Regions from separate parts of the Pseudoalteromonas marina genome, predicted to be linked through region 2. Evidence: predicted binding sites of a transcription regulator. Region 2 holds the regulator's gene; each other region holds the start of a gene.

Region 1 (3,289 bases), 940 kb from region 2:
AGGCCACTGCGGGTTTACATATTTCACAGCCATGGCCGCTGCCATGTTTAGCTATTAAATCATCAAAAGTTTTGATGCTTTCTACTTTAACCACATGGAGTAATTCTTGACGCGAATACGCGAAGTGCTCACAGAGGTGATTATTTACTTCAACGCCTCGACTTGCCAGTTCGTCGTCTACTACCGATTTAAGTAACGCTGCACAACCACCGCAACCGCTGGCAGCTTTGGTGCATGATTTAACTGAGGCTAAATCGCATGAGCCACCATCAATAGCTCCCACAATGTCGCCTTTACTCACGTTATGACACGAACAAATAGTGGCTGTATCGGGTAGGGCGCTGCCCGCAAGAGAAGGGGCGCCGGCGCTATCTGGTAAAATTAAACATTCAGGGTGCTCTGGTAAGTCCATGTCGTTTAACATGTATTGAAGTAGCGTATCGTAATCACTGGTATCGCCAACAAGGACAGCGCCTAAAAGCTTATCGCCAGTTTCATTTAATATAATTTTTTTGTAGCAATCTCTAATTGGATCTTGATAAATGAGCTCTTTGCAGTTGGGCGTTTTTGCATGCGCATCACCAATAGATCCTACTTCTACACCTAGTAGTTTTAATTTAGTGCTCATATCTGCACCTAAAAACTCAAGCTCGCCGCCACTTAGCTGGCTTGCTGCAACGCGAGCCATGTTGTAACCCGGCGCCACTAAGCCAAATAACTTTTTGTCCCATAGGGCACATTCGCCAATAGCCAAAATATCAGGGTCTGATGTTTGGCACTGGTTATTGATAACTATACCGCCACGCTCCCCAAGCTCTAGATCAGCCACTTTACCTAGCTGATCATAAGGACGAATACCGGCAGAGAATAAAATTAAGTCGGTTTCTAAATAAGTGTCGTCTGAAAAGTTTAATCTAAAGCGGCTAGTTTCACCTTTAACTATTTCGCTGGTCGCTTTTGATGTATGAACAGTCACACCCAGTTTTTCTATTTTATTTTTTAATAGCGTGCCGCCTTGCTCGTCTAGCTGGACAGCCATAAGCTGCGGCGCAAATTCAACAACATGTGTATCAAGTCCTAATTGTTTAATGGCGTTCGCGGCTTCAAGTCCCAATAAACCACCACCAATAACTACACCACTTTTACTGGCTGCGGCACTGGCTTTTATTTGCTCTAAATCCTCTAGGGTGCGATAAACCAAACAATGTGGTTGATCGTTTCCCTTAATTGGCGGCACAAACGGGAACGAGCCCGTAGCAAGTACAAGCTTATCGTACGGGTATTGATCGCCTGTTTGGGTATTAACAACTTTGTTTACTCTATCTATGCCTTCAACCCATTGGTTAGTGAATACATTAATATTGAGTTGTTGATAATTTTCTAAAGTTGTTAGCGCTAAATCGTTTGCTGTTTTACCATCAAATACGCTTGATAAATAAACACGGTCGTAAGCTAAATTTGCTTCACCACACAAAACAGTGATGTTTGCGTTAGCATCGCTTTGGCGCATTTTTTCTACAAAATGATGTCCGACCATACCATTGCCAATTATTAGTATTTTTTGCGCGGTTTGCATTAGGCATTCCTTCAGTGACGGTTTAAATTTTACACACAAAAAAGCCCGTCACGATTGTAATTAAATACAATTGTGTACGGGCCTCTTTGCCTCTGGTTGCTTTTTCAACCAATATGTATGCCGTTAATTAACGTGCTTAGTGTTCAATAAAGCAATAACCTAGCCATAAGTTTAAGTGATTGATTAATAGTGACATTAATGTGCTTTTAGGATTTAGAGATTTAAAAACGAACACTTTAGGTGCAAGGTTAGTACTAATTAGTGCAGTAAAAAATATATTTAATGTTTTGAAAATGAGTGAGAGTTATCCCCATTGTTTTGTTAAATTGTGGGAGATACTCATATGGGTATGTTGCGTGCAACATCCATTTAACCAGTGATAAGCGCTAACGTGTTTTTTAGCTATGTAGTTAACTATTAATGAAAGCGAGCAGGGTAAACATAGTTATATAGAAGCCAACGCCTAGCGCAATAACCGGCACTACTTTTTTGGATTTCCTTTGTTTAAAACTAGCATAATCTTTAAATTCCATTTTATAGCTTCCAAACGTTGTAACTTTTAACAGCATACAACCTGTTGCATAAAACAAGAAACCGAAGGCTGTTTCAATTAAAAGCCATAAAAATATATCTGTAACAATGCTCATTTTCCCCCTTAATCAAAAAGCTCAGCTGATTAGCGTAAACCAATAATAGTAAAGCATAGTTATTGGTAAAAAATAATACTTAAATTGTAAGTAAACGTGCGAGTGTATTCTCTTACATTTTGCAAAATGCAAACTTGTCAGTTGCAAACTGCATTAGGATTATACTGAATTTATTTTATTTATAATGAATTCATAGAGTTAAGTTTTGGAATAGACCCTGCAACAGTTTAATTACTTAACTTTTTAAGGGCTAAATTATGAAACTAAATAAACTTGCAACAGCATGCTTAGTTATATTTCCATGCGCTGTGCTCAGTCAACCATTCGAGTCGTGCCCCAGCCAGGCATTTTTAATGCAAGATGCTAACGCGCAACTATACGGAATAGATTTAGTTTCAGCTAAACCTACCGTTTTAGCATCGCAGCTAACGTTCGCTAACGAATTAAATACTAACAGCGTTAATGCAGTTGGTTTTAATTATAAAGATCAATACATGTACGGTTACAGTAAGCAAACGCCTGGTAGCGTAGTGCAGCTTGGCAGCAACTACGAAATGAAGCGGCTAAACGTACAAGGTTTACCTGCCACTAATTTTTACGTCGGTGATATACAAGTTGTAGGTGAGGGCAATGACCAACGAGCTACCTATTATGTTTATCATCCTAACTTTGGCCTATATGGTATTAATTTAGATGGTGACTTAGATGCATCTATTACGGCAAGTTTGTTAACCAATACAAACACTTGGAAATTATCTATTTATGACTTTGCCTTTCACCCAACTAGTAACCTTTTATATGCGGTTGAGCCAAATGGCAATTTATACGAAATAGATATTGCAGCAAATACCCATACGTTAATTACTCAAGTTGATGTAGGCGATGATACTGGCGCATTTGGCGCGGCTTATTTTGATGTGAAGGGCCAGTTTTATTTTAGTAACAATAAAAGCGGTAAAATCCATAAAGTTGATTTAAGTGTTAGCCCAGTCGTTGGCTACACCCCGGTGGCAAATGTGTTTACATCGGGGCCTAAATCAAGTCAAAACGACGGTGCGCGCTGTGC
Region 2 (3,289 bases):
ACCGCAGACCGCCTTGAGGTTCACAAGCGTGATGAGCTAGGCGACAACAAGCAATTGTTAATTGCCACAGGTACGCCTGCATATTTTGAAGAAAAACAAGCCGACGGCACAATAATGAGCGCCAGCGCTAATGAAGTTAGATACGATGTTTCAACGCGTTTTTTAACATTAATTGGAGATGCAGAGATATCTCAAGCTGGGCAAAAAATGAATGCTAAAAGCATTACCTACGATATAGAACAGCAGCTTATTAGCGCCGAAAAAGATGAAAGCTCAACTGACCGTGTACACACTATCTTAGTGCCTGTGGAGCCTAAAAAAATTGACAAAGGCCAACCATGAGCACATTAAAAGCAGAGCTACTAGCCAAAAGCTACAAAGGCCGTGAAGTTGTAAAAAATGTGGGCTTAGAAGTTCAAGCTGGCAGTATTGTAGGCTTGCTTGGGCCAAACGGCGCAGGTAAAACAACAACCTTTTACATGATTGTAGGTTTAGTCCCTAGCGATAAAGGCAAAATATCTATCGACGAGAACGATATTACGCTTTTACCTATGCACAGTCGTGCTAGATTAGGCATTGGCTACTTACCACAAGAGTCGTCTATATTTAGAAAATTAACAGTGTATCAAAACTTAATGGCTATTTTAGAAACTCGAAAGGAGCTCACTAAGCAAGCCAGAGAAGATACATTGAATAATCTATTAGATGAATTTAGCATTCAACACATTCGGGATAGCAAAGGTATGGCATTATCGGGCGGAGAACGTCGCCGAGTAGAGATTGCACGTGCTTTAGCCGCAGATCCAAAGTTTATTTTGCTAGACGAACCATTTGCCGGTGTTGACCCTATCTCAGTATTAGATATTAAAAAAATTATTGAACACCTGAAAAACCGTGGGATTGGCGTATTAATAACAGACCACAATGTAAGAGAAACCCTTGATGTTTGCGAAAAAGCCTACATTGTTTCTCATGGGGAACTGATTGCTTCTGGTACCCCTGAACACGTATTAAATGATAAAACTGTACGCGATGTATATTTAGGCGAGCAATTTAGGCTGTAACATTTACGCCTTATTTATAAGCATCTGCTAGTATTAACTATAACAACTTAAAAGGATTGTTAGAGATACATGAGGCAATCACTACAGCTGCGCATGGGCCAGCAACTTACAATGACACCTCAGTTGCAACAAGCTATTCGCTTGCTGCAATTAAGCACATTGGATCTTCAGCAAGAAATACAAGAAGCGCTCGACAGCAACCCATTACTTGAGGTTGAGGAGCAAGACTATGCCGATGATCTTGCGGGCAAAAATGAGCAAAAAGCAGATAACGATGAAGTTACAGTAACCGTATCTGTAGATGAAGCCCCTAGCGAGTATGAACAAGACAGTGGTGAAGCGCTTGCTAAAGATACCGTAAGTGACGACATGGCAATGGACGTTAGCTGGGATGAGTACATGAGTGCAGCCCCTGCATCATCTTCAGGCCCAATGCCTGAAGATGAGTCTATATATCAGGGCGCATCAACTGAAACGCTTCACGAATATTTAATGTGGCAATTACAATTAACGCCATTTAGCCCTACAGATGAAGCCATTGCTATTGCTATTGTAGAAGCGGTGGATGATTCAGGCATACTGACACTCAGTTGCGAAGAGATTTTAGAGAGCTTTAATCAAGATAATGACGATGACGTTGAGGTTGAACTTGACGAAATAGAAGCTGTATTAAAGCGCATTCAGCTATTTGACCCAGTGGGTATTGCGGCACGTAGCTTACAAGAGTGTTTGTGTATTCAGTTAAATCAATTTGATAAAGGCACGCCTTTTATTGATGAAACAAAAATGATTTTAACCGAGCACATTGATTTGTTAGCTGCTCGTGACTACCGTACATTAATGAAAAAAACGAAGCTCAAAGAAGATGAGCTTAAAGAAGTAATGACACTTATTCATACGCTCAACCCTAAGCCTGCAGACACAATAGTACGAGAAGAGTCTGAGTATGTAATACCTGATGTGTCAGTTAAAAAAATTAAAGGCCGCTGGATTGTAGAGTTAAACCCAGACAGCATGCCAAAAATTCGTGTAAACAGCCAATATGCAGCGATGTCGCGTACAGTTAAATCAAGCGGCGACAGTCAATTTATTCGCTCACATTTACAAGAAGCTAAATGGTTTATAAAAAGCTTAGAAAGTAGAAATGATACACTTTTAAAAGTAACTAACTGTATTGTTAAACAACAACAGGGCTTTTTTGAACACGGGCCAGAAGCCATGAAACCGATGGTTTTAAATGATGTTGCTGAAATGGTAGAAATGCACGAATCAACAATTTCGCGCGTAACCACGCAAAAGTATATGCACACACCGCGTGGAATATTTGAGCTTAAATACTTTTTCTCAAGCCACGTAAGTACCGAAAATGGTGGAGAGTGTTCATCTACTGCAATACGTGCACTTATTAAAAAATTAATCGCAGCAGAAAACTCAGCAAAACCATTGAGTGATAGCAAAATTGCGGATATATTGGCTGAGCAAGGAATTAAAGTAGCGAGACGTACAATCGCAAAATATCGCGAATCTCTGGCTATTCCACCGTCAAATCAGCGAAAGAGCCTGATTTAAGACGCTAAACAAAGAGGGTAATGCTTATGCAACTAAATTTAACTGGTCGTCATGTAGAACTAACTGATTCATTAAGAGACTATATAAATACCAAATTTGCGAAGCTAGAAAGGCACTCTGATCATATTAATAATGTTCATGTCATTCTTGATATAGAAAAATTAAATCAAAAAGCAGAAGCAACTATTCATGTAAGTGGTGCTGAATTATTCGCATCCACTGAACATCAAGATATGTATGCAGCTATTGATTCATTGATTGACAAGCTTGACCGTCAAGTAATTAAACACAAAGAGAAGCTTGCTCGACACTAATATGATGAAATTAAGTTCACTTATATGCCAGGACTGCAGTAAAGCTGCGGTCCTTTTTAATAGTAAAAAAAGAATTTTAGAGTTTATTAGCGAGCTGGCTCACGATAAATTACCGTATTTATCTCAACAGGATATTTTGGGCGCTTTATTAACCCGCGAAAAGCTAGGCAGCACAGGGATAGGAAGAGGTATTGCTATTCCACATGGCCGAATGAGCGGCGCACAAGAACCTTTAGCATTGGTGTTAGTAAGTGAAACACCGATTAATTTTGATGCTATAGACAACCGCCCTGTTGATATTTTTGTTGCACTCATCGTACCTGAAGGCGATAACCAACAGCA
Region 3 (3,289 bases), on a different contig from region 2:
CCGGCGTTGTCGGTAAATTCGACTTGGTATAGCTCAAAGTTAATATCCCAAGTGCTTTTATCGTCTGGCAAAATGCGTAGTGCTGCAAATAAACTGTCGCTTTTAGTACCTGAATAATCGTAGTAGCTGCCATGGTCAAGGTGTTCGTAGCTTACTCTAAACCCAACTTTGTCTTTAATAATTGGCGCAGTGTAATCTATTTGCGCACTGTATTGGTCCCAACGACCGGCCGATAAACTCGCTTTGCCTTTACTTTCGTCCGTTGACGCTACTTTTGACTGTAAGTTAACAAATCCACCGTTGCGTTGGCTTGAACCAAACAAAACCGGCGGTGCGCCTTTTACTACATCTATTTGTTCGACAGAATTGAACGATAACGGCACGCCAAACCCATTGTTACCTGCTTGACGACGTGTACCATCTTGAAAAAGCTCACCCAATTGACCGCGAATAGTAGGTAAACTTGGCGCGCCAAAGCCACTTGCAGAGTATGTGTTTGGGCTTACTGCTAATACATCTTGTAAAGTAGTAATGTTAAGCTGTTCTATAAGTTCGCTTGAAATAGGCGTAACTGAGCGTGCTATGTCTTGAAGTGCTAAGTTATCACCAAAAGGACCGTCAATTGTTTCATTTTTAACAGAAAGACCTTGAGAATTTATAACTTGACCAGCCACCTCTATGTGTTCAATCGAATCTTTTACTTGCGTTTTTTCAGCTGCAAAAGCAACAAGGGGAGTGTTTAATATGGTGGCTAACGATAGCGCTAAGTATGCGTGTTTCAAGGGTTGTCTCTCTAGTGTAATTAGTTATTGGCGATAAAGACCGAAAGGAATAAAAATATCTTTCAATTAAAGTAAAACTTTTTTAATTTTTAGAATGGATGCGTGCAAATTATTCTTATTATAGTCTTAAGCTTTAAATGTTGTTGAATACTCACTCGAATTAAATCTAAGTAGTTTGAAATTAATCATACCTTATACGGTCTTGTTCTGTTCTTGGTTTATTTATATATTTTTAAAGGAAATTTTATGACGGGTTCTTTAAGTAGTGATGTTCAAAATCGTTTGCAGTGGTCACTTTTATCTTTGCGTGTAGGTGTGTTTATTGTAATGGTTATGTGGACATTCGATAAGTTTGTTAACCCTGGACATAGCGCACGTATTTTTGAGCATTTTTATGGGATTAGTGGCTCTACAGATATGGTGGCTTACATTATTGGTGCGGTGCAGCTAGTTCTTGTTTTAGCGTTTTTAGCAGGTATTAAAAAACGTATTACTTACGGTATTATTTTCATAATGCACGGCCTATCAACGCTTTCATCTTACAATCAGTACATTGATGGCTTTAATAACTTATTATTTTTTACTGCGTGGCCAATGTGGGCAGCGTGTTTTGCACTTTATTTATTACGGGATCAAGACGTAAAATATACTGTTAAATAAAACAGCCAGACAAAAAAATGGTTATAAGCCAATTAGCTTATAACCAAAAGTACACAGGGAGGTGTATGAATTCTTACTTTTACGATTAATGCATTGCGTCGTTATATTTGTCGCCTAAGCGCTCTTTTTGCCCTTCAGACAGCGCTTTACCTGCTAGTTGAAATACTTCATGCTCTTCTTCATCTAAGTGATGATGCACTAAATGGTGTAGTTTTTTAGCTTCTACTAACCATGCTGATGAGCTCATTTCGGTGTCTTCAAGTTGTTCAATTAGTTCATCAATTTCATGATGCTCTGCAACACTGTGGCGTGCTTTTTCTTGCGTTAAATCTTCACAAATTAATGGATTATAAAAGTAGCGCTCTTCAAATTTTGCATGTTCTTCTAGCTCTGTTTTTAGCTCATCCATTAAGCTATGACGTTTTTTTGTGTCGCCCTTGGTTTGAATAAGCGCGTCAACTAGTTTGCGTTGTTTGTCATGATCATTACGTAGTGCTTCAAAAATATTCATAAATCATCCTAATCAATTACGTTGCTTAATAACTAATAAGCAAACGCAGTGCCAGATTTTAAGTTATTGAAAATAATGAGTTTATATGTTTTAGGCTATATTTTTGGATTGTTTGTGTATTTTTTACAGACGAGAGGATGAAATAATTTCTTACTTTTAATACGAGCTTATACTTCACGTGCAGCTTTTTACAATTAGCTTGTTAAAAACATATTTGGGGGGTATGTGTTTGTTAAGCTTTAATACGCCTAGGGCTGCTCAACATTAACCTGATTGCGGCCACTTTGTTTGGCTTTATAAAGAAGCTCATCAGCATGTATGATCAGTTTTTCAAGTGAGCGGTTAGAAGAGGAGCTAATTGCTGCACCTGCGCTAAACGTAATGGTTTCAGTATTATTTAAGCCTTCTATTTCGCTGCAAATATCTATCAGTGTATTGGCAATAGAATCGAACGTTGTTTTAACGCTTTGTTTATCAACAGTGTTTAAAACAAATAACCATTCCTCACCACCATAGCGGCCAAATTGGTCGTCACCAGCAAGTGTATTTTGTGCTGCACGAGCAAAAGCTTTAAGAACGGAGTCACCCACATCGTGGCCGTAAGTGTCGTTAATGTGCTTAAACAAATCTAGATCGACAATGGCAATTGTAGCATTGCTTTGCTTAAGTTTTTGAGCCGCTTTTTGCATAATACCGCGTCGATTTAAACTGCTAGTTAAGTAGTCAGTTAGCGCAATGTTATAATATTTTTTACGTTGTAGTACTTGTTTATAAATAAGTAATAACGACATAATAACTAAAATAAACGCAATTGTTGCGCTTAACCGCCAAATTATTTTTTGTTGATACTCTTCTTTGGCGAGTAATTCGTTAATGTTTTTGTCGTATTCTAGTTGGAGTATTTTTTCTTCTTTTTCTTTTACTTCAAATTTTATTTGCAGCGTTTTAATGTTTGTTTCGCTGGTGGCTTCGTAATGCTTTTTCATAAATGTAAGCATTTGCTCCATTGCGTCAAATGCATCGTCTGTTTTGTTGAGGCTTCGTTTTAACTGGTATCGCTTTTGAAGGTAATCGGCTTTATAAATGCTGCGGCTAAAATCATCGATCATCGAAAATACTTCATCGTTCATTTTATCGGCTTTTTCAAGTAAACCTTGTTTTTTATAAATATCTAGCATCAATATCATCGATGCGAGTTTCATATCACCTATTCCGGCTAGGTGGGCAACCTCAATATTTTTTGTGGCTAAGGCGAGCGCATCTTCGTAGTTTTCTTGTTTGTATAAAATATTAGCAATTGAATACTGAGCAAAAGACAGTCCTTTTTGCATGTTAA

What was found. The regulator sigma-54, encoded in region 2, starts transcription at its own class of promoters, with help from an activator protein. The targets are predictions, from matches to a motif close to GTTGGCACGNNNNTNGNNT.
Region 1: nirB (nitrite reductase large subunit NirB) is a predicted target of sigma-54. The motif match lies at 1,726-1,744, and genes of this name have one in related genera.
Region 3: PMAN_RS17465 (hemerythrin domain-containing protein) is a predicted target of sigma-54. The motif match lies at 1,991-2,009, and genes of this name have one in related genera.

What each region holds. Positions count from the first base shown of each region.
Region 1 is NZ_AHCB03000005.1:1,192,521-1,195,809, forward strand. Features, by position in the region: gene nirB (nitrite reductase large subunit NirB) at 1-1,576, opposite strand, end outside; gene PMAN_RS05590 (hypothetical protein) at 1,987-2,223, opposite strand; gene PMAN_RS05595 (LruC domain-containing protein) at 2,481-3,289, shown strand, end outside.
Region 2 is NZ_AHCB03000005.1:250,159-253,447, reverse strand. Features, by position in the region: gene lptA (lipopolysaccharide transport periplasmic protein LptA) at 1-342, shown strand, start outside; gene lptB (LPS export ABC transporter ATP-binding protein) at 339-1,064, shown strand; gene PMAN_RS01185 (RNA polymerase factor sigma-54) at 1,134-2,633, shown strand; gene hpf (ribosome hibernation promoting factor) at 2,660-2,947, shown strand; gene ptsN (PTS IIA-like nitrogen regulatory protein PtsN) at 2,952-3,289, shown strand, end outside.
Region 3 is NZ_AHCB03000012.1:352,677-355,965, forward strand. Features, by position in the region: gene PMAN_RS17455 (TonB-dependent receptor) at 1-782, opposite strand, end outside; gene PMAN_RS17460 (hypothetical protein) at 1,029-1,442, shown strand; gene PMAN_RS17465 (hemerythrin domain-containing protein) at 1,528-1,953, opposite strand; gene PMAN_RS17470 (tetratricopeptide repeat-containing diguanylate cyclase) at 2,202-3,289, opposite strand, start outside.